Regions from separate parts of the Caballeronia sp. TF1N1 genome, predicted to be linked through region 1. Evidence: predicted binding sites of a transcription regulator. Region 1 holds the regulator's gene; each other region holds the start of a gene.
The links. The regulator FliA, encoded in region 1, starts transcription of late flagellar genes. The targets are predictions, from matches to a motif close to CTAAAGTTTNNNNNNNNNNNGCCGNTA.
Positions count from the first base shown of each region.

Region 2: a site for FliA is predicted at 2,889-2,915, ahead of flgM (flagellar biosynthesis anti-sigma factor FlgM). Genes of this name have one in related genera too.
Region 3: a site for FliA is predicted at 4,150-4,176, ahead of LDZ28_RS00505 (flagellin). Genes of this name have one in related genera too.

Region 1 is NZ_CP084626.1:2,850,615-2,857,881, reverse strand. It holds gene flhF (flagellar biosynthesis protein FlhF) at 1-1,222, shown strand, start outside; gene LDZ28_RS13420 (MinD/ParA family protein) at 1,215-2,135, shown strand; gene LDZ28_RS13415 (RNA polymerase sigma factor FliA) at 2,154-2,885, shown strand; gene LDZ28_RS13410 (diguanylate cyclase) at 2,980-4,074, opposite strand; gene LDZ28_RS13405 (aromatic ring-hydroxylating dioxygenase subunit alpha) at 4,278-5,261, shown strand; gene LDZ28_RS13400 (arylamine N-acetyltransferase) at 5,286-6,125, opposite strand; gene LDZ28_RS13395 (acetyltransferase) at 6,127-6,807, opposite strand; gene LDZ28_RS13390 (SDR family NAD(P)-dependent oxidoreductase) at 6,804-7,267, opposite strand, start outside.
Region 2 is NZ_CP084628.1:874,005-881,271, forward strand. It holds gene kdgT (2-keto-3-deoxygluconate transporter) at 1-319, shown strand, start outside; gene LDZ28_RS24680 (hypothetical protein) at 341-574, opposite strand; gene LDZ28_RS24685 (hypothetical protein) at 697-915, opposite strand; gene LDZ28_RS24690 (type 1 glutamine amidotransferase domain-containing protein) at 1,274-1,960, opposite strand; gene LDZ28_RS24695 (TetR/AcrR family transcriptional regulator) at 2,088-2,693, opposite strand; gene flgM (flagellar biosynthesis anti-sigma factor FlgM) at 2,945-3,250, shown strand; gene LDZ28_RS24705 (EAL domain-containing protein) at 3,602-4,378, opposite strand; gene gcvA (transcriptional regulator GcvA) at 4,468-5,400, opposite strand; gene LDZ28_RS24715 (MFS transporter) at 5,509-6,714, shown strand; gene LDZ28_RS24720 (gallate dioxygenase) at 7,019-7,267, shown strand, end outside.
Region 3 is NZ_CP084626.1:105,085-112,351, forward strand. It holds gene LDZ28_RS00490 (sodium:calcium antiporter) at 1-757, shown strand, start outside; gene LDZ28_RS00495 (flagellar protein FliT) at 884-1,183, opposite strand; gene fliD (flagellar filament capping protein FliD) at 1,193-2,734, opposite strand; gene LDZ28_RS00505 (flagellin) at 2,914-4,050, opposite strand; gene LDZ28_RS00510 (glycosyltransferase family 41 protein) at 4,326-6,566, opposite strand; gene LDZ28_RS00515 (aldo/keto reductase) at 6,754-7,267, shown strand, end outside.

The DNA.
Region 1 (7,267 bases):
AGCCGCCGCGCAACCGGTTGCCGCCGCGCCTGCCGCACCCGCCGCGCAAGCGCACGCAAAGATCGAAACGCCCGACTGGGCGCGTGAAGCCGCGCAAGTCGCCGCACGCCGCGCCGCACAGAAGATCAACGCAGCACCGCAACCCGCCGACGAAGCGCCGGCCGCATCGGGCAATTTCGAAGGCTTGCCGGCTAATGCCGCAGCCGTCGTGACCGAAGCCATCCGCACGCGCATGGAGCAAGTCGTCAACGAAACGGTGATGAACGAACTCTCGTCGATGCGCGAGATGATGGAAGAGCACTTCTCGGGTTTGCTGTGGGGCGACCGCCAGCGCCGCAACCCGACCAACTCGGCCTTGACCAAGCGCCTCTTCGCCGCCGGTTTCTCCGCGCAACTCGTGCGCATGGTGATCGACAACATGCCGTCGATGGAGAACGTGGAAAACGCGCTCGAATGGGTGCAGCAAGTTCTCGAATCGAATCTGCCGGTGATGCCGAGCGAAGACGCGTTGATGGAACGCGGCGGCGTGTTCGCGCTGATGGGCCCGACGGGCGTCGGCAAGACGACGACCACGGCAAAGCTCGCGGCGCGCTGCGTGATGCGCTTCGGCGCCAGCAAGGTCGCGCTCCTGACGACGGACAGCTACCGGATCGGCGCGCATGAACAACTGCGCATCTTCGGCAAGATTCTCGGCGTGTCGGTGCACGCGGTAAAGGACGGCGCTGACCTGCAACTCGCGCTCTCCGAACTGCGCAACAAACATATCGTGCTGATCGACACGATCGGCATGAGCCAGCGCGATCGCACGGTCTCCGACCAGATCGCGATGCTGTGCGGCACGGGTCAGCCGGTGCAACGCTTGTTGCTGCTGAACGCCACGAGCCACGGCGACACGCTCAACGAAGTCGTGCAGGCCTACAAGAGTGCGCCGGACCAGCCGCCGCTCGCGGGCTGCATTCTGACCAAGCTCGACGAGGCGACCAACCTCGGCAGCGTGCTCGATACGGTCATCCGCTACAAGCTGCCGGTGCATTACGTATCGACCGGTCAGAAGGTGCCGGAGAACTTGTACGTCGCAACCAAGCGTTTCCTCATCAAGAGCGCGTTCTGCATTCCGCGCGATGGCTCGCCTTTCGTGCCGCAAGACGACGATGTGCCGGCGCTTCTGTCCGCACTGTCCGCACGCGCCACGACCGAACTGCATGGAGTCCATTTTGGATAAGTTCGTGCTCGATCAGGCTGAAGGCCTGAGAAGGCTGCTGACGCGCGCCAGTTCTCGCGTGGTGGCTGTAGTGGGCGGACCGGCGGGCATCGGTTGCACGTCGGCGGTAGTGAACCTCGGCGCGGCGTTGTCCGTGCATGGCAAGGATGTGCTCGTCATCGACGAGCGGCATAACGCGGGCTCGGTCAGCCGCATGGCGGGTGTGGATGGCGCGGGCGCGCTCTCGGCGGTGATGTCCGGCCGTCGCGAACTGCAGGATGTCGCGGTGCGCACGCCGATGGGTTTTTCGCTGATCGCCGCACCGCGCGATGAACGTATCAGCCACGATGCGGCGCAAGCACGCGCGCTGCTCGACGGCCCCGCGGATATCGTGCTGATCGATGCGCAACTCGATCGTAATGGCGCGCTCTCGTCGCTCGCGGCGCAGGCGCATGACTTTCTGATAGTGACGCGGGTAGCCGCGTCGGCGATCACCGAGGCGTATGCGTGCATGAAGCGCTTGCACTACGCCCACGCGATCGGCCAGTTCCGCGTGCTGATGAATCACGTGCAGGACGCAGCCGATGCAGCGGTCGCGTTCGACAACCTCTCGGGTGTCGCGAGCCGTTATCTGGCCGTTTCGCTCGTGCAGGCAGGGTATGTGTCCGAGGATGCGCGCGTCGCTCGGGCGAGGGAGCTCTCTCGGTGTGCGGTGGAAGCGTTTCCGGCTACGGCCGCGGCGCGCGACTACCGCTACATCGCAGCCGAGCTGCTGCACTGGCCGATGCGTCCCGCGCCGTTTTCGCGCGGCGACGAAGCGAGCCAGTACGACGCGCACATTCCGGTTGGCGAGTCTGGTGAAAGCGGACGGAAAGCGGCGCACCGAGCGGCGGCGTTTTCCGATCATGCAATGAGCAGCACGGCGTCGATGTGATATTGAAAGGTGAACAGGATGTATAACGCCCAAGGCAAACTCTCGCAGTCCGACGTGCTTACGAAATATGCGCCGCTCGTTCGCCGCCTCGGACTCCAGCTCGTCGCCAAAATGCCGGCGAGCGTCGATCTCGACGATCTGATCCAGGCCGGCATGATTGGCCTCCTCGATGCGGCTAGCCGCTACAAGGAAGATCAGGGCGCCCAGTTCGAAACCTACGCAAGTCAGCGTATTCGCGGCGCCATGCTCGACGAGTTGCGCGCCAACGACTGGTTGCCACGCAGCATGCGCAAGACATCGCGCGAAGTGGAGTCGGCGGTACACAAGGTGGAACAGAACCTTGGCCGTTCGGCCAGCGAGACCGAAGTCGCCGAGCACATGAAGATGCCGCTCGACGAGTATCAGTCGATGCTGCAGGACTTGCACGGCAGCCAGTTGATCTATTACGAAGACTTCGACCGCTCGGCGGACGACGAGCCGTTCCTCGACCGTTACTGCGTCGATCGTTCGGACCCGCTGTCGGCGCTTCTGGACGACAGTCTGCGCGGCGCGCTGATCGAAGCCATCGACAAGTTGCCGGAGCGCGAGAAGCTGCTCATGAGCTTGTACTACGAGAAGGGCCTCAACCTGCGCGAAATCGGCGCGGTGATGGAAGTGAGCGAGTCGCGCGTGTGCCAGTTGCATAGCCAGGCCGTGGCGCGTTTGCGTGCGAAGCTGCGGGAACAGTCGTGGACTAGCGTCGAGGCTTGAGTTCCGAGTTGTAGAGGCGCGCGAAGCCCCGAACCGGGGCCGCGCGCTTTTTGCTTTTGCCTTTGCAAAGGCGCTCGAATGCGCGCGGATGGGCTCAATGCATCTCGAAGTCGCGCGCCTCGGCGAACACCGTCTTGCCTTCGCCGAGACTCTTTGCGCGATACATCGCGCGATCGGCGGCTCTCAGCACGGCGGTGATATCGGCGTCATGCGCTTCTGCCGCGCTCGACAGCAAGCAGGCGCCGATACTCGCCGATACGCTCACTGGCCGCTCCTGCACCAGCGTGAGGTCGGCGAGCGCCGAATGGATGCCATCGGTGAGCGTGAGCACCGCGCTGCGATCGCGCATGTTGCGCGCGAGCACGACGAACTCGTCGCCGCCCAGCCGCGCGATGGTGTCGGTCTTGCGCATGCGCCGTGCAAGCAATTGCGCGAACGACTGCAACAGCACGTCGCCGACCGCGTGACCGTAGGTATCGTTCACGCCCTTGAAGCCGTCGAGATCGATCAGTAGCAGTGCGCTGGTATTCGCGTCGGCGGCTTCGGGCGCGGACATCGCGCGATTCACGGTTTGTTCGAGCGCGTAACGGTTATAGAGGCCCGTGAGCGGGTCCGTCGATGCCTGCCGCGCCAGCACGCGATTCGCGCTGCCAAGCCTGTCGACCAGCACGCTCAGATACACCGACGCGCCCAGCACGCTCAGCGCGAGCCCGAGCGCGGCGGCGCGGTTTGCCACCCACCACGGTTGCCACAACGCCAGCGCGACGATCGCGACGAGCGCCATCGCGCACGAAATGGCGAGCGTGCGCTTGCCGTAGCGGCATCCCGAGCCGATCAGAAACCAGAACACCACCCACAGCAGCGGCAAGGCGAGCGTGCCGCAGAGAAAGAGCATGGCGCCGAGCAACGCCTGATCGAGGATAGTGGTGATGACGAGCCGGACGTTGGACAGCGCCATCATCCGGCTGACGAGCAATAGTGTGATTGCACCGTAGGACACGTAGAGCGCGATCAACCGCGTGATCAGCGACGCGTTGGCCGAAGGGTGCCGCCACGCATACACCGCATAAGCCAGCAGAACTGCCGCTCCCATCCCGATACGCAGCATGGCTTGCTCGCGTTCGGGATTCCGGTTGCCGGACCATGCGAAGGCATAGGCCCGGCGTGCCGGTTGATGCGCCTGCTCCATACCGAACCCCTGGTGGTGATTTCTTGCTGTTATGGTCTTTTGCGCGTGTCTTTGCTGTCGCGCTTCTGTCTTATTGCGGCCCCGTCGCGATGTTCGTCTTCGACGACTGGTATTTTGCAACGTTTTGCCAAGCTGCTGTGAATCGTGTAAGAACGCATCTCGGACAGATGATTAACGGCGTTTTCTGCGGATGCTTCAGTGCTATGAGCGACGACTTTTCTCTCGCTGGCGAATGGCTGGCGGTCTGTAATGGCGATGACGTGCCGGCGGGTTCGACGCGAGCGTTCATCGTCGCGGATGAGCGCATCGTCGTCTGGCGCGATGCCGAAGGCGTGGCGCATGTCTGGCGTGACTACTGTCCGCATCGCGGCGCGCAACTGTCGCTGGGCACGGTGACGAACGATCAGCTCGCGTGTCCGTATCACGGCTGGCGCTACGACACGCTTGGTCAGTGCGTGCTGATTCCGTCGAATCCGTCGCTTCGGCCTTCGAAACGCGCGTGCGCCACCGCGTTCGTCGCCGAGGAGAAATACGGCGTCGTGTGGATGTGCTTCGGCGAGCCCGCGCACGCGCTCGATTTCTTTCCCGAAGCCGCCATTCCGGGCGGACGGCGCATCAACCTTGCGCCGCAGACGGTGAAGTCATCCGCGCCGCGTGTCGTCGAAAACTTCCTGGACATGGCGCACTTTTCGTTCGTGCACGTGGGCATTCTCGGCGAGGATGCGCATACCGAAGTGCCGGACTATGAAGTCGTGGAAAGCGCCGACGGACTCGAAGCGCGCCAGTGCCGTTTCTGGCAGCCGGCGGGTTTGCCGGGGCAGGGCGGCGCGATGATGGATTACGTTTATCGCGTGAAGCGGCCGCTGGTTGCGAGTCTCACGAAGATGGCGTCGGGGGCAATGGGCGCACTGCATATCATGCTGGTGGCGTCGCCCGTGACGCAGACCGAGACCCGCGCGTGGCTCGTTTCCATTCACGAAGACGAGACTTCGCACAGCGACGAGGAGCTGTACGACTTCAATATGGAGATTCTGCTGCAGGACACGCCGATCGTGGAGTCGCAATGGCCGAAGCTGCTGCCGCTCGCGCTCGATGCGGAGTTGCATCAGAAGTGCGACCGGATGTCGGTGGCGTATCGGAGATGGTTGGCGGGAATGGCGTTTGGGTGGGGGACGACGAGCGCGTGATTCGATGGCCGGTAAGCCACCGCATCAAACGCGCTTGATGAGTCGACCCAGCAAGTTCGTCAAGTCGCCGCCGGGCAGGCGGATGCCGAACTCGTCTTGCAGCACGGCCAGCAGTTCGTCGGTGCAGGAAATCTGACGGCGCTCGGCGACCGCATCGAGATGATGGACGCCGTAGTTGCCATCGACGAGACTCTTGCGTCTTCCCTCGTCCGTGCGCGCAACGACCAATTGCGACGCAAGCGGTGACGCCGGATGCGTCGAGATGAACCAGTTGCCTATCTCGAAGTCGATCTGTTCCTGACGTTGCAAGTCGAATACGTATAGCGCGCGCCAGACGCCGTTTATCCGCGCCTGAAGCACGTAACCGGCCTCGCGTTGCAGCAGCCTGAAACGTTCGAGCGATGTCGTTTGCTCGGCATCCGTATCGAGCCGCAGCGGAGTCGTCGGCACCATGCGGCCGAAGCCCACATCCGAGATGTAGTCGTCGCCCGGTCCAAACGTCACGAGAATCGACATATGCGTTCGCGGCGCCCACGCGGTTTCCGGGCCGCCCATGACGACGCGTCCCGTCAGGCCGCGCGCGTCGAATCCCAACTGCCTGAGCAATGCGAGAAAAAGCAGGTTGAGCTCGTAGCAGTAACCGCCTCGCCCGCCGAGCACGATCTTTTGTTCGAGCGATGCCACGTCGATGGACGTAGGCTCCCGCAAGAGCGTCGACAGGTTTTCGAACGGAAAGCGGCGGGTGTGGCGTTCCTGCAAGGCTCGCAACGTGGCGAGCGTCGGCTCGGGGCTGGCGCGAAAGCCGAGCTGCGACAGATAACCGTCGATGTGTTCAAGCCGCGCGGCCGTTTTAACGCGTGCCATGTCAACGCTCGTTGCCCATTTCGCCGATGACCATCGCCGGATTGCCGAACACTTTGGTACGCGCCTTCACGCGTCGCAAGACCACGCTGCCTGCGCCGACATACGCGCGGTCGCCGACGTTGCACTTCGGCAGCAGCGTCGCGCTGCTCGCGATAAACACTTCCTCTCCCACGTTGACGTGACCGTTCAGTTGGCATGCACCGCAAATCTGCGTGTAGCTGCCGATAGACGTGTCATGCGCCACGCTGCTGTGAGTGCCGATAAACACGTGGCGGCCCACGTCGATATCGCACGACATCTGCGTGAACGGACAGATGATTGAGCCCGCGCCGAGTTTCACGTCCCTGCCCACGAGCGCCGTCGGATGCACGAGGATACCGAACTCCGCGCCCTTGTCTTCGAGCAGGGTGACGTAGGCGCGCTTCTGCGACGGATCGCCTATTGCGCAGAGAAAAATGTCGTCGTCGAGCGGTAGATAAGCTTCGGGCGAGCCGATGATGGGCGCGCCGCACGCAAAGCCGTCGAGCATGTCGGTGCGGCTGTCGAGAAACCCCTTGACCTTCCATGGCGTTCCCGCAGCGATGGCCTGTTGCGACCAGACGAGCACTTCCCGCCCCAACGCGCCCGCGCCCACGATAATGAGATTTTTGATGCCGGTCACGGCTGCGAGCGTGTGTGTCATGCGGAAATGTTCACCGAGCGGCCGCCATCGACCACGAGTTGCTGGCCCGTGATCCAGCGTGCATTGTCGGACAACAGGAATTCGGCCATGCCGGCTATGTCGCTTTCACGCCCGAGACCTAGCGGATACGACTCCGCCATGCGCTCGCGCACTTGCTCGTTGCCGAATATCGAATCCGTCATGGGCGTATGAACCGCGCCGGGCAGGATGGAGTTGACGCGAACCGATGGCGCCAGTTCGACGGCGAGCGCGCGCATATAGGCATCGAGCGCGCCCTTGCTCGCGCAATAAACCCCGAGTCCCTTGGCGCCGAACTGACTCGCCGTACTCGACACGAACACGATGTTGCGGAGCGCCTTGTCGTTCACCTTGCGTCGCACGAGCAGGCGAGAAATTTCCATGGCCGACATGAAGTTCACGTTCATGACTTCCACCGCGCTCGCGCGCTCGAGCAAACGAA
Region 2 (7,267 bases), on a different contig from region 1:
GATCGTCGTGACGGGCATTCCGCTGATTCTCGCGGATCGCTGGATTGCGGGCGGCAATGGCGCGGCGGGACTCGCGGCTTCATCGACGGCGGGCGCGGCGGTGGCGAATCCGGCGATCATCGGCGAGATGATTCCGCGCTTCAAGCCGCTCGTGCCGGCGGCCACCGCGATGGTCGCGACCGCCTGTCTCGTGACGGCCATTCTCGTGCCAATTCTGACCGCGCTGTGGGTGCGCCGGCATCGGGCGCGTCATGGCCTTGAAGAACAACGTGTGGAAGAACCGGTGCGGCCGCTCGGCGAGCGCGACGTGCATGTGTGATTTCGTGCGGCCGACGAGCCGTCAGGATGGCTCGTCGCTCACGAACAGCATCGAGATATAAAGAATGGTCGAAACGGCGATAAGGCCAACGCCCGTGAACACCTTGGTGCGATTGAATTCGAGCCCGCCGTCGATGGCGATACCAATGCCGAGCACCGAGCCGAGCGTCCCGAAGGCCGCGAGCGCGACATGCGCCTTGCTCAAAAAGAGACGCCGGCGTTTTCTGCCGGCTTCGCTGAAGGGTCCTCGTCGCATCGCTTCTCCACCGGCTATGTAGCCGCGCCGTTATTTGCGTTCCGGATGAAGCAGCAATATCACAAAAATAAAACGTGCTTCGCGAAAGAAAATCGGCGAAGCACGTTCGTATCGACAATGCGTCACTCGACGCTTTCCCAGTGCTCCGGCTCGCCCTTGTCCGTGATACGCACCTTCGCCAGCAAGGGCGTATAGCCGCGCAGCCTGATTTCGCTGACCGCGAGCTTTTCCGAACTGAACACCTGCTCGGTGATCTTCGTGCCGTCGGGATACTCGAGTGTGTATCCATCGATTGGGCCCCATCGGCCCTTGGGCAAGGGTTCAACGTAGATTTGCATCATGATGACTCCGGCGTTGTAGGAAGCGTCGGGCAAGCGCCGTGACTGCGGCTGCCTCTTATATAAGAGCGTAGTCCTTAAGCGTGGCGCTGCATCGGGGAGAATGAGGACTAGATTTACGCGTGGAATCAGGACCTTGGAGAAGGAATTTCGCGATGAGAAACGCACCGGGGCTATGTGCAACGCGTGCATGCTGCCACGCAGCAGGATTTCTCACGACACGCGGGCTGGTTTCGTGATGTGGGATCGATGAGTTCGAGCGCCCGGCAATTTGCCCGTGCATCGCGAGTCCTGGCACGAGCGTGGGTTCCCTGGCGCGCGGCCGCCCAATGGCCGCGCGCGCCGGTAACGTCAACGTCGGTTATTGCGCGAGCGCCGGGTGCTTCATCAACGTCGCCGCAGCGGACGACGATGAAGCCGGGTTCTGCCCGGTAATCAAAAGGCCATCGGTGACGACATAAGGTGCCCAGTCTTCGAGCTTTGAATAGATGCCGCCCTTCGCCTTGAGTTCGTCTTCAACGAGGAACGGCACGACATCGGTCAGTCCGACCGCGGCTTCCTCTGAGTTGGTGAAGCCTGTGACTCGTTTGCCTTCGACAAGCGGTGCGCCCTCCGGCGTGCGGACATGGCGCAGCACGCCGGGTGCGTGGCAGACCAGCGCGACAGGCTTGCCAGCGGCCAAGAAGGCTTCGATCAGGGCGATCGAGTTTTTGTCTTCGGCCAGGTCCCAGAGCGGACCATGACCGCCCGGATAAAACACGGTATCGAAATCGGCTTGCGAGACGAGATCGAGCTTTACCGTGCTGGCAAGCTGCGCGGTAGCCTGCGAATCGGCTTCGAAACGATGTGTCATCTCCGTCTGATTGGCCGGCTCGTTGCTCTTCGGGTCGAGCGGCGGCTGACCACCTTTAGGCGATGCCAGCACGATTTCCGCGCCCGCATCCCTGAAGGCGTAGTAGGGTGCGGCCAGCTCTTCGAGCCAGAAACCCGTTTTGCGGCCCGTGTTGCCGAGTTGGTCATGTGAGGTCAAAACCATGAGCACTTTCATGTTGCATCTCCGTGGGTGAGTAAGGTGAAACCGTAAAGAAGGTTGATGGTGTTAGTAGACCAGTCGTCTAGTAAATGCTTCAAAAAAACACCTCTAAAGAAGTGCTGGCACCTCGCTCCCTGCTTCGTCAGGGAGCAAGTCGCAAGATCCGCTGCGTTGTCGTCGTCGCCACTTCAAACGGCTGCGTGTTGCGAACGATCTTCACCATGATGCTGGCGCCGAGCCACAGTTGATACAAGCTCTGCGCGACGCTTTGCGGATCACCTTCGATCGAAAGCGAGCCTTCCGCCACACCGATTTCGATTGCACTTGCAAGACGGCTAACGATCCCTGCCGTGCCGCGCTTCAACGTGGCGCGCATGGCCTCCGACATGTCCGCCACTTCGGCGCCGAGCTTGACCGCGAGACATTTGCCCTGGCAATCGAAGAAGGACTGGGTTTCTTGCCAAATGCTCCAGTAGTTCGTCAGCCGCTGCGCCATGTTCAGTCCGGGCTGCGCTAGCGTCCCGTCGAGGTCGTTCAAATAGTCCTCGAAATAGCTTTCCAGGAGCGCCACGCCGAACGCATCTTTGGAGCCAAAATAATGATAGAACGAGCCCTTCGGCACGCCGGCTTCCGTGAGAATCTCATTCAGGCCGACGGCGGAAAAGCCTTTGGCGCCGATCAACCGTTGACCAACGGCAATGATGTTTTCGCGGACGTCGACGGTTTCTGATGTGTTTGCGGTAGGCATGGGTGAACTTTAGCGTGTAGTAGACCAGTCGTCTAGTATTTTGGGAAATTTCTTGTCCTTCGCGGACGTCATGTCCGGTCCATGTGCGATTCCTCACACTTTGTTTCAATTTGTTGCAAATAGGCGAGAGGCCTATTGGATAAGGCTTTGCGGGCTGGGCGAGGTTGCGAGGGTGTCGGCAGGCCGCCGGGCTTGGTAAAGATTTCAAGCCCCACTCCGTTAAAGAACTCAACAGACAAGGAGCCAAAGCCATGAAGATCGAATCGAACAACACGCCCGCCGCACTCCAATCCGACACCTTTCGCGTAGCAAGCAAACGCGATGTGCAGGCTACGGGCGGCGTGCAGCAAACCAGCGCGACCAACGCAACCAGCTCGAAAGTGACGTTGTCCTCGTTGTCGTCGATGCAAGTCACGGGCGGCGCGGACATCGACACGGCGAAGGTCGAATCGATCAAGGCGGCTCTGCGTGATGGAACCTACAAGATCGACTCGGGCAAGATTGCGAGCGGCATGTTGAGCACCGCAGGCGATTTGCTCAAGACGACGATGCGTTGATGGGTGGTTGAGCGGGAATGGAGCGCGGACGGCGTAGCGCAAAGCGTCGGGGGACAAAACCAAATGCCCCGTTCAAATGGCATGGCCGATTCTGCAGATTCGTAGTCGAGCGGACCGACGCGTAGCGCGCCCGACACCAATCACTCGCCTGGCGGCCCATACATCTTCGGATTTCTGTGCGGCGCCTCGACACGCTCCGAATTTGAATGATCAGTCGATGCCGGAGCTTGGGTGGCCGACCCTTCGGCTCCAACGCTATTCTCCGGCGATGCCGGCGCACCAGGCACCGCGCATCCCGCCAAAACGATTAGCAACGTCCCAAGCGCGGCTTTCAACATTTTGCACCCGGCATTAACGCACATTGGCAATCGCGGGCATCTCTTTGAACGAGGGCTTGGCGAACAAATAGCCTTGCATCAGGCTCACGCCGGCTGCTTCCAGAAAATCGCGCTCGCCTTGCGTCTCGATGCCTTCCGCGATCACGCGAATTCCCAGATCACTGCAAATCTTCAAGACGCCGGCAACGATCCGCTGACGCACGGTGTCGGTGTCGATGTCGCGCACCAATGCCATGTCGAGCTTGATCAAGTCCGGCTGAAAGTCGGCGAGCAGTGTGAGCCCTGAATAACCCGCGCCGAAATCGTCGATCGCGGTCTGAAAGCCGAACGATTTATACGCGCGGAAGATCTGCACCAGATGCGAACGGCTAATGATGTTTTCACCTTCGATGGTTTCGAAGATGATCTTATTCGCCGGGAAGCCGTGTTTCTCGGCGGCCTCGAAGGTACTGCGAATGCATGCCGCAGGCTGATAAACCGCGTTCGGCATGAAGTTGATCGACAGAAAGCTGTCCATGCCCATGCTTGCCGCCTGCTCGATTGCAGTCGTGCGGCAACGCTGATCGAAGTTATAACGGTTCGAGTCGTCGACCTGCGACAACACCGAACCCGCCGATTCGCCATTCGGCCCGCGTACGAGCGCCTCGTAGGCATAGGGACTACCCGACCGCACGTCGACGATAGGCTGAAACGCAAAGGCCATTTCGATCTGCGCCACTTCGGGGCTATTGCAGCCACCGCAGCGAACGGGGCCGTTCGCCGGCTGTCCCGCCTCGTGAATTTTGATCATGTTTCGTTCGTCTGAAAAGTTGGTCTTTGAAGCGACCGCTTGCCATCGCGCGCCGGCCTTCAATATATCGGACGATGGGACGCGCTTCTTTAACTTCCGGCACCTCCCGCGCTCGCCATGATCCACTTCTCGAAGGAAGCCACGGCGTCATCCCCGACGCGGTCTGCGTTGATCACCAGTGTGTAATCGGGCGCGCGCCACGCCGGCGCCGCGATCGGGCATACGAGTCGGCCTTCGGCGATATCGCGTCCGATCAGCGGCAACGACGCGAGCGCCACGCCGAGCCCCTCCGCTGCAGCAGCGAGTTGCAGATATGTGTGCTCGAACTCGACATGCCGGGCCGCGCGCAAGTCCGCCGCGCCCGCCTGCTTGAGCCACGACGACCAACTCGTGCGCGTGCTGGCGGAATGCAGCAGCGCGTGATGACGCAGATCCGCGACGCTTGCTATGGGACGCTGACGCAGCAGCGCGGGGCTGCACACCGGCAGGCGCACATCGGCCATCAACGAGCGCGATACGACGCCCGCGCCTTGTTCGTGACCCGAGCGTATGCCGATATCGAAGGCATCGCCGATATACCGCAACTTGCGCGACGTGGTCGACAACCTGACGTCGATATCGGGAAAGCGCGCCTGAAAATCGGCGAGACGCGGCAGCAGCCAGCACAACGCGAAGCTCGCCAGCGCGTTCACGCGCACGACGCCGGACACGCGGCGCGTGAATTCGTCGTGCCTGAGGCGCGCTGCCCCGCGTGTGAGACGTTCGAACGCGCTGCTCACGTCGTTGAGGAGTGCCGCGCCTTCATCGGTAAGCTGAACGCCGCGCGCGCGCCGCTCGAACAACGGCACGCCGAACCAGTCTTCGAGCAGCCGTATTTGCTTGCCGACCGCCCAATGAGTGACATGCAGGTCGGCCGCCGCCGCGGCGAAGCTTCCATGCCGGGCGACCGCCTCGAAATTGCGCAACGCATTGAGCGGCGGCAGCCTGTCCCGGTCCTGCGCCAGATTTGCTGGTTCGTTCATGGCGTGACTTTATCTCTCCATTGACGCGATCTTACGTCAATTGAAGGCGCCTTCCTCGAGTCATAAAATTGTCTTTTAGGCCTCGTCACGCCGTCGTCCGGGAGACTCATGCGCTTTATTCCGTTTTCCTTGCCGTCCTTGCTTAAAACAGACCGGACCGCGCTTTTACCTTCGCGCGTGCTTTGGCTGTCCTGCGTCGCACACGCGCTGCACGACGGTTACACGGACATGATCTACGCGTTGCTGCCGGTGTGGCAGGCGGACTTCGGTCTGGGGTATGGCGCGCTCGCCATGCTGCGCGGCGTCTATGCCGGAACCATGGCGAGTCTTCAGATACCGGCCGGGCGTCTGGCGCAAAGGCTTGGCAGCCGGGCGACGCTTGCGCTCGGCACGTTGCTCGCAGCCGGTGGCTACGCGCTCGCGGGTATGTCGGGAAGCCTGCTCGGTTTGTGCGTGGCGTTGGCGGTATCGGGAAGCGGGTCGAGCACGCAGCATCCCATTGCATCGGGCGCGGTGTCGCGCGTCTATGGCCGCCGCGCGCGCGGCCCCTTGAGCGTCTACAACTTCTCCGGCGATCTCGGCAAATCGGCATTGCCGGCCGCAATCTCTCTTCTCGTTACGCTGATGCCCTGGCGTCACGCGCTCTGGATCATGTCGGTCCTGGGTTGCGTCGTCGCTGTATCCATTGCACTTTTCTTCCCTGTCGTACCGAGAAGCACGCCGGCCGCCGATGCGCAATCCAGCGGCAACCGCGGCGGCTCAGGACGAGGTTTTTCGATGCTGCTCTCGATAGGCGTGCTCGACACCAGCGTCCGCATGGGCCTGCTGACGTTCCTGCCGTTCTTGCTGAAAGAGAAGGGCATCTCTCAACCGATGCTGGGCACGGCGCTCGCGCTGGTTTTCATCGGCGGCGCGGCCGGCAAGTTCGCCTGCGGATGGCTCGGCGCGCGGCTGGGCGTGATCGGCACCGTGCTCGCAACCGAGGGCGGCACGGCGGCCTGCATCGTCGCGGTGATGCTTTGCCCGCTGAGCGTCGCGATGGTCTTGTTGCCGCTCCTCGGCGTGATGCTCAATGGCACCTCGTCCGTGCTCTACGGCACCGTGCCGGAACTGGCGCCACTCGACGGAGCCGAGCGGGCCTTTGCGCTTTTCTATACCGGCACCATTGCGTCGGGCGCGATCTCGCCGGTTATCTACGGTTTCCTCGGCGACCGGATCGGCGTGCACGGCGCCACGCTTGCCACGGCTCTCACGGCCATCGCCATTTTCCCGCTGGCCATCGCACTGCGCTCGCGCCTCGCGCACGAGGCCTAGATCGCGCATGTTCGTGCCAATCCGTCCGCGAACATGCGGGCGGTCGGGCGACCTTGCGTCTTCCTTCTTCGCGCATCAGTTTTATTTATCGGATGCCGCATCACGCAACCAGCCGATCGCTCGCCCAACCCCAGCAAGCAAAGGCATCGAACGCCGTCGGACGTATCGAATTGCGCCCATCTTCATGGTTTACGCGTAGTTTCCCGCGCAACCGCCAGCCGCTATCTTCCATTCAGTTTTCCGCACCAGACACCGCTGCCGATGGACGCGTAACGCGTCGCCCGGCACCCGAAGGAGCATCACAATGGCTCGCATCATCGGCGGCATTGCTGCCTCGCATACCCCGACCATCGGTTTCGCGTTCGACAAGAACAAACGTGACGACCCGGTCTGGGCTCCCATCTTCGAAAACTTCGCGCCGCTCGCAACATGGCTCGAAGAGAAGCGCCCCGATGTGGTCGTGACGATCTACAACGACCACATCACGTCGTTCTTTTTCGATCACTACTCGGCCTTCGCGCTCGGCGTCGGTCCGGAATGGCGCGTCGCGGAC
Region 3 (7,267 bases), 250 kb from region 1:
GCTCGCGACGCTTTCCACTTTCCTGATGACGCTCGCGGTCATCAAATCGCGTGGCTTGCGCGGCCGGATCATGCCCGAGCGCAGCGGCTTCACGCGCGACCTGAACTTCTTTCTCGTCGCGTTCCTGATTGCGGCCGGCGCCATGTTCGTGCCGCATCATGCGTGGCAGGTGCGGGCGATGTTCGCGGTCGGCCTCGTCGGCTTATACGTGATCTACGTGATCACCACGTTCAAGGCATCGGCGAGTCTTGTCGAAAGCGGACACGGCACGGAAGCGCCCGAGCGTCTCTTCATCACGCGCGTGGGTTTGCCGAACGGTATCGGGTCGATCATGCTGCAGTTCCTGATCGGCATCGTGCTGCTCGTCGGCGGGGCGAAGGGCTTCATCCACGGTGTGGAAGGCGTGTCGGCGGCGCTTGGCATATCGCCGCTCTTGCTCTCGCTCATCATCATTCCGATTGCGACCGAACTGCCGGAAAAGGTGAACAGCATTCTTTGGGCGCGACGCGGAAAAGATACGCTCGCGTTCGGCAACATCACAGGCGCGATGGTATTTCAGGGCACCTTGCTGCCGGGCATCGGCATCATGCTGACGCCGTGGGAGCCGCGCGTGGAAGTGCTGACCGGCGTGCTGATCACGCTCGCGGCGGCGGCATGGCTGCGCTTCAACGCGCGCGGCAATGGCGTGGTGTTGTGGGCATTGCTTGGCAATGGCATCTTGTACGCGGCTTATCTGACCTTAACCCTCGGCCGCTGAAGCCTTCGAGCGACGCAAATAAAAAATGCCCGCGCGAGGCGGGCATCAAGAGCGAAGCGCCGCGTCATGTCTGACGCGTTCTTCTCGTTGTTCTTATTAAGGTTATCGGCGCGTTCTGGAAAAACTTTAGAAGCGCGCGGCCTGTTGATATCGTCCGGCGGCTTTCGCCTGATCCATCGACTTGCGGTACGCCGTCGACAGCATGGCTTGCGCGGCGTTCGCACGGCCCATCGTTGCTTCGATGCTCGCCTGAATCCGGCGAATGGTCGCGAGCGATTCAGCCGGCTGATTCGCTTCCACAGCCATCAGGAGCGGCGTGCGCGCCTCTGTGAGTTCGGCCGCGCGCGCCCAGTTTTCTTCGTTGACCGCTGCTTCGATCGCCTCGGTCAGTGCCCAGGCGTGTTGAATCATTTCTTGCTGGTTCATGTTCGTTCCTTACGACTTGTTGCTTGCCAGCGCGCCCGCGCTGTTGGTGCCGCCGAAGAGTGCGGTCAGGTAGCTGCCCTGCGTCGCCATCTGCGACATCAGCGTGTTGAGCGCGGTGAACTGATCGTTGTAGGTCGTGGTCAGTTGCGCCGTGTAGGAAGCGAGCGCGGTTTGCTGGTCCGTGATGCTCGAAAGATCGGCGGTGAGCGCGGTCGTGCGCGTATCGACAATACCGCCTGTCGCGAGAAATCCGGTCAGGCTGTTGTTCAGTTGCGCGGCTACGCCCGTGCTCGAATTGAAGAGCGATGCCACCGCGCCCGAGTTGCTCGACAATGCCGCGGTCAACGCGTCTTCGTCGGTCTTGAGCGTGCCGTCCGGTTGCAGCGTAATGCCGATCGATGCAAGGTTCACCTGGCTCGTGCCGGAACCCACGCCCTTGGCAATCGTGCTGGAAAGGGCGTTGCGAATGGTGTTCATCATCGAGTCGCCGAGCAGCGCGCCGCCTTGCGAACCGGCTGCCTGGGTCGAGTCGAACGAAGTCAGCGACGCGGCCGTCGTGATGAAGTTGTTGTACGCGGTGACGAAGCCATCGATGGCCGTCTTCTGCGTGGCCGTGTCCTGCGCGATGGTCAAGGTCTGCGTCGTCCCGACCGCATCCGACGTGAGATTCAGCGTCACGCCGGACAGCGCCGTCGTGACCGCATTGGTCGAGCTGCTGGCAGGCGTGCCCGCGATGGTGAAGTTGGCGTCCATGCCGGCCGTCGTCTGCGTCCAGTTCGACGAGCTGATGGCCGTCTGCGCCGGAACCGCATTGCCGTTCGAATCTGTCGTGGCGGCGCTCAACGTCGATGCCACGTTGAGTTTGGACAAACCATTGTCGTCGGGCGTCGTGCCGTCGGACTGCATGTTCGGCGTGACCGCCACGGTAATGCCGTTGGCCTGGCCCGTCGACGCCGAGCGCAGCACGAGGTGCGCGCCATCGGTGCCGTTGACGACCGCCGCCGTGATGCCGGGGTTACCGCTTGCCTTGTTGATCGCGGACGCAATGCCCGCGAGCGTGTTGTTCGAAGAGTCGATGCTGATCGACATGTCCTTGCCGCCCACCGACAGCTTCATCGTGCCCGTGCCGAGTTGCGCGGTGCTGGTGAACGCGGTGGAGGTAAGCGATTGCGAGGTGGCGATATTGCTGACCGCGACCGAATAAGTGCCCGCGACCGCGCCGGTGCTGGCCGTGCCGGTCAGACCCTTGCCGCTGCCGGTCGCCGTGAAGGCGCCGAGCGTCGTGCCGTCCGCGAGCGAACTCACCGAGCTTTGCAAAAGCGACAGCACGGACTTGAGCGTGCCGACCGCGGTGAGCTGGGTGTTGTCCTTGGTTTGCTTGGCTGTCAGCGCATCCGTCTGTCCGGCGACCTTCGCGTTGACGATGGCGGTGACGAGCGAGTTCACATCCATCGTGGAGTTGGTCGAGCCACTGATGATCGACTGCGCGGCCTGCTGGACGGCGCTGGTCGGATCGACCGTGGATGCCGAAGTGGTTGCTACCGTGGACATGTATGGCTCCGTTTCTGGCTTCTTGCCGTGAGCGGTTGAAGATGCGTTTTACTGCGCCGTCAGCAGGCGATTCGTCATGAAGGCGCCTCTGGCGGAAATGCAAATCGGGAGGCAAGCCTCCCTGGGTACGTCGCCGGCGCGCCGTGATCGAGACGCGCCGGTTACTGCGTCGGCGATGCTTAGCCGAGGAGCTTCAGAACCTGCTGGGGCATCGAGTTCGCTTGCGCCAGAACCGAGATACCAGCTTGTTGCAGAACCTGAGCCTTCGAGAGGTTCGCGGTTTCTTGCGCAAAGTTCGCGTCGGTGATCTGCGACTGAGCGGACGACAGGTTGGTCGACTGCGCGGTCTGGGTAGCGGCAACCGAGCTGAAGCGGTTCTGCACAGCGCCCAACTGAGCTTGCAGCGAGTTCACTGCGTCCAGTGCGTTGTCGACTGCCTCGATTGCGGACGATGCGCCGTTCGCCTTGCTGATGTCGATTTGCGACACTTGCGGCGGCGTGTTGTTCGCGGTCAGCGCGCCGACTTCGGACGTTTGAGCTGCGGTTGCCGAAGGAACGTTGGTGCTGTTCAGGCTGATGCTCGTGCTGCCTGCGGACAGACCCGTGAACACGTTCGACGAGGCGAACGAGCTGCCGAGTGCCTTGTTGTCCTGGTCGGTGAACGTGTAGCCGCCGGAGCCGTCAGCGATGACGTTGACCGACGTGATCGTTGCCGAGCTGGCAGCTGCGGATGCACCCGTGTCGCCCAGGCTCAGACCGTCGACCGTGCCGATGACCGTGCCCTTCTGCGGGTTGCTGCCGCCGAGCGACAGAGCCGAGACGTTTGCTGCCGAGCCGAGGTCGATCGTGATCGACTGGCCGACGTTCGCGCCAACCTGGAACGTCTTGCTGCCGGCGGTGCCGTCGAGCAGGTTCGTGCCGTTGAACGTGGTTTGCGACGAGATACGGTTGATTTCGCTGATACGCTGCGTCACTTCTTGTTGCAGCGAGGTCTTGTCAGCCGTCGACAGCGAGCCGCTCGATGCTTGCACGGCCAACTGACGGATACGCTGAAGGTTGTCCGTGATCTGCGACAGACCGCTCGAAGCCGTCTGAACCATCGACACGCCGTCGTTCGCGTTCGAAACGCCTTGGTTCAGGCCGTTGATCTGCGAGGTCATGCGCGAAGCGATTGCGAGGCCAGCTGCGTCGTCTGCTGCGCTGTTGATGCGCTTGCCCGACGAAAGACGCGTGATTGCCGACGACAGTGCGCTTTGCGTGCCGTTCAGGTTTTGCTGAGCGACCAGCGAGTTGATGTTGCTATTGATACCGATCATTTTGTTTCTCCGATGAGGCCTGGCGCATTTATCTGAGTTGATAACGCCATCGTTTGGCGGAAGCGTCCGTCGTTTGTTTGTTTGGCCGCTTGTTTAGGTTTTCGGCCCGTGCTAGGCAAACTTTAGTGCTCGATTCGATTTGCCTGATAAATACCTGGAAATCCGTGCTAAAGCTTGCCCAGCGGGGCTCTGCTGCCGATGCTCGCGGTTTTTGAATGCCCCGTCTGAGAGCTTTAACGGCAGACGCAGCGACTTCTTTCGTTAAAAAATTCGCTTCAGACGTCGAACGTGGCCGCAGCCTTGCCGGCGCACCAGCGCTGCCACATCTGGCGCATGCTGGCGGAGAGCGCGCGGGCCACCGTGTCGGGCTGGAACCCCGGCGACTGCAGGCAGCGCTCGCGCATGCCGGCGCGGATCTGCGCGAGTTCTTCGACCCGGCCCGCCCATTCGATGCCCTTCGCGACGAAGTCCGCGCGGTCGCGAGCCACGAAGTCGCCGAGGCCCGTGTTGGAAAGCACCGACGTGCTGCCTCGGCTCGCGATCAGTTCGCCGGGCAAGGTGAGCGTGGGCACGCCCATCCACAGCGCCTGCATGGTGGTGACGCCGCCCGCGTAAGGGAACGTGTCGAGCGCGATATCGGCGTCGAGGTGATGCGCGAGATAGCGCACGAGCGACGAGCGCTGACGAAACTCGAGCCGGCTCACATCGATTCCTTCCTTCTCGAACCAATCGATCAGAATCGTGTGGCTGTTGTCGCGCGGCACGCCTGCGATCAACATGCGCGCATCCGGCACCGCGCGCAGCAGTTCCGACCACAGCGCGATGGTGCGCGGACGCAGTTTGTTGAAGCGGTTGAAGCTGCCGAAAGTGATGTGGCCGTTGGTGAGCGCGGGCAACGCGTTGAGCGCCGGCGCATGTTCCGAGGGCTTGAAAGGCGCATACGCCGGCAGATACGCCAGCTTTTCGACGAACTGACCGTCGATCTGTTCTTCAGGCACATAGTGGCGATCGCCGATGTAGTAATCCATCGCGGTCATGCCGGTCGTGCCGAGATAGCCCATCCACGTCGCCTGGATCGGCGCGGGTTTGCGCGCGAAAGTCAGCAGGCGGTTATAGGCCGTGTGCCCCGAAAGATCGATCAGCACGTCGATGCCGTCCGCGCGAATCTTGTCGGCGAGCGCGGCATCGCTATAACCCGAGACGTCGTGCCAGCGCGGCACGATATCGCGCAGCGTGCGCGTGACCTCGTCGGTCACCGAGCGGTTGTAGTACGCGTGCACCGTGACGCTGGGATCGTTTACGAGATAGCGGAACACCGGCTCGATGAAGACAGCCACCGGATGCTGGTTGTAGTCGCCCGAGACGAAGCCCACGCGAATGCAGCGGTTCGGGTCCGGCTGGTTCCGATGCTTCTTCCACGTCGATTGCAGCGGCTTCGCGCATTGCTCGGCGAAGTACAGATGCTGCTCGAAGTACGCCTTCCGGTCGATTTCTTCCTTGTGCGACAAGCAGAACAACAGGTTCTCGTGCGCGCTGTCGCAAGTTGGATCGAGTTCGATCGCGCGACGCGAATGCTTCTCCGCGTCGTCGAACCGCGTCTGGTCCATCAGCACCACGCCGAGCGTTTCGTGCGCTTTCGCCGACAACGGCGCGAGTTCCACGGCGCGACGGCAAGCAGCTTGCGCGTCGTCGAGGCGCATCAGCGAGCGCAGCGTCACGCCGAGAATGCGGTGCGCTTCCGGATAGTTCGGGTCCTGCTCGATCATGCGCCGGCATTCGGCTTCCGCTTCGAAGAACTTGTCGAAGAGGCGCAGGGAGTCGGCCAGGATTCGGCGAACGTCGATTCCATCCGGCTTCAATTGCAGATAACGGCGTAGCGAGGGAATGGCCGACTGCAGGTCCATCAGGCGAACCTGGGCCACGCCCATGACTTCCCATCCCAGCAGAAAAGTGGGGAAGCGCTGCGTCAGGGTCTTCGCGAGCGCCACGGCTTCTTCGAGTCGCCCGCCATTGAAGTGCGCATGCAACTGCTGTACTTCCTGCGGCGTCGGCGTCGTGCGGCCGTTTGGCGCCGTGATGCCTTCGCGCGACTTTGTCGCATCGCGCAGTTCGGCGGCCAGTTTCTCGATTGCCGGCCCGCTCATGCCTTGCGCGACCGCGACTTCGAACACGATATTCGCCGCCGCGACCTGACCGCTGCGCGTCAGCACGTCGATATACGTAGCCCAATAGATATGCTGCGTCGGGTCCGTGCCGATCGCGGTTTCGAAGAACGGCACGGCTGCCTCGTATTGACCGCGCTGCGCCATCAGCATGCCGAGGTTGAAGTTGGCGTCGGCGTGTTGCGGCCGCGCGTCCAGAACGAGGAGATAGAGCTTCTCGGCCTCGTGCAGGTTGAGCGTCTGATGCTGCAGGATCGCGGCTTGCAGCACATCGGCGAGATCGGCCTCGAACTGCTGGTCGGCGTTCGTCGCGACGTGTGCGGGCGTTTGGTCCAGTGCTTCGAAGGTGTTCATGGTCTCGGCATTTCGGTAGCGTTGCACGGATTATCGAGCCGTCCACCTTGAGCCGAAGGGCGGAACTGGCGGGGAAAAACCGCTCAGTTCGGCGCTTTTGCGCGAGGCACCGAAAAGCGCGCCGAGCGCATGGGCGCGTTCCCGCGTATCCTTTTCGATCCGTACCCATCAAGCATCCGGAGCACACATGCAGACACGCACCATCGGCAAATCGGATCTCAAAGTCGCGCCGCTTTCTTTCGGCGGCAACGTGTTCGGCTGGACCGCGGACGAGCGCACGTCGTTCTCCATCCTCGACGCATTCGTTGATCACGGCCTCAATTTCGTCGATACCGCCGACGTTTACTCCGCGTGGATCGACGGGCACCAGGGCGGCGAGTCGGAGACGATCATCGGCAAGTGGTTCAAGGAAAGCGGCAAGCGCGACAAGATCGTGCTGGCGACCAAGGTCGGCATGCTGAGCACGCGCTCGGGGCTTTCGGCCGCGAATATCGCGGCGGCGGTGGACGACTCGCTGCGGCGCCTGAAGACCGATTACATCGACGTGTACTACTCGCATCGCGACGACGAAAACACGCCGCTCGAAGAAACGCTCGGCGCTTATCAGAAGCTCATCGCCGCAGGCAAGGTGCGCGTGATCGGCGCGTCGAACTATTCGGGCGCGCGGGTGGAAGAGGCGCTGAAGATCTCGAAGGAGTCGG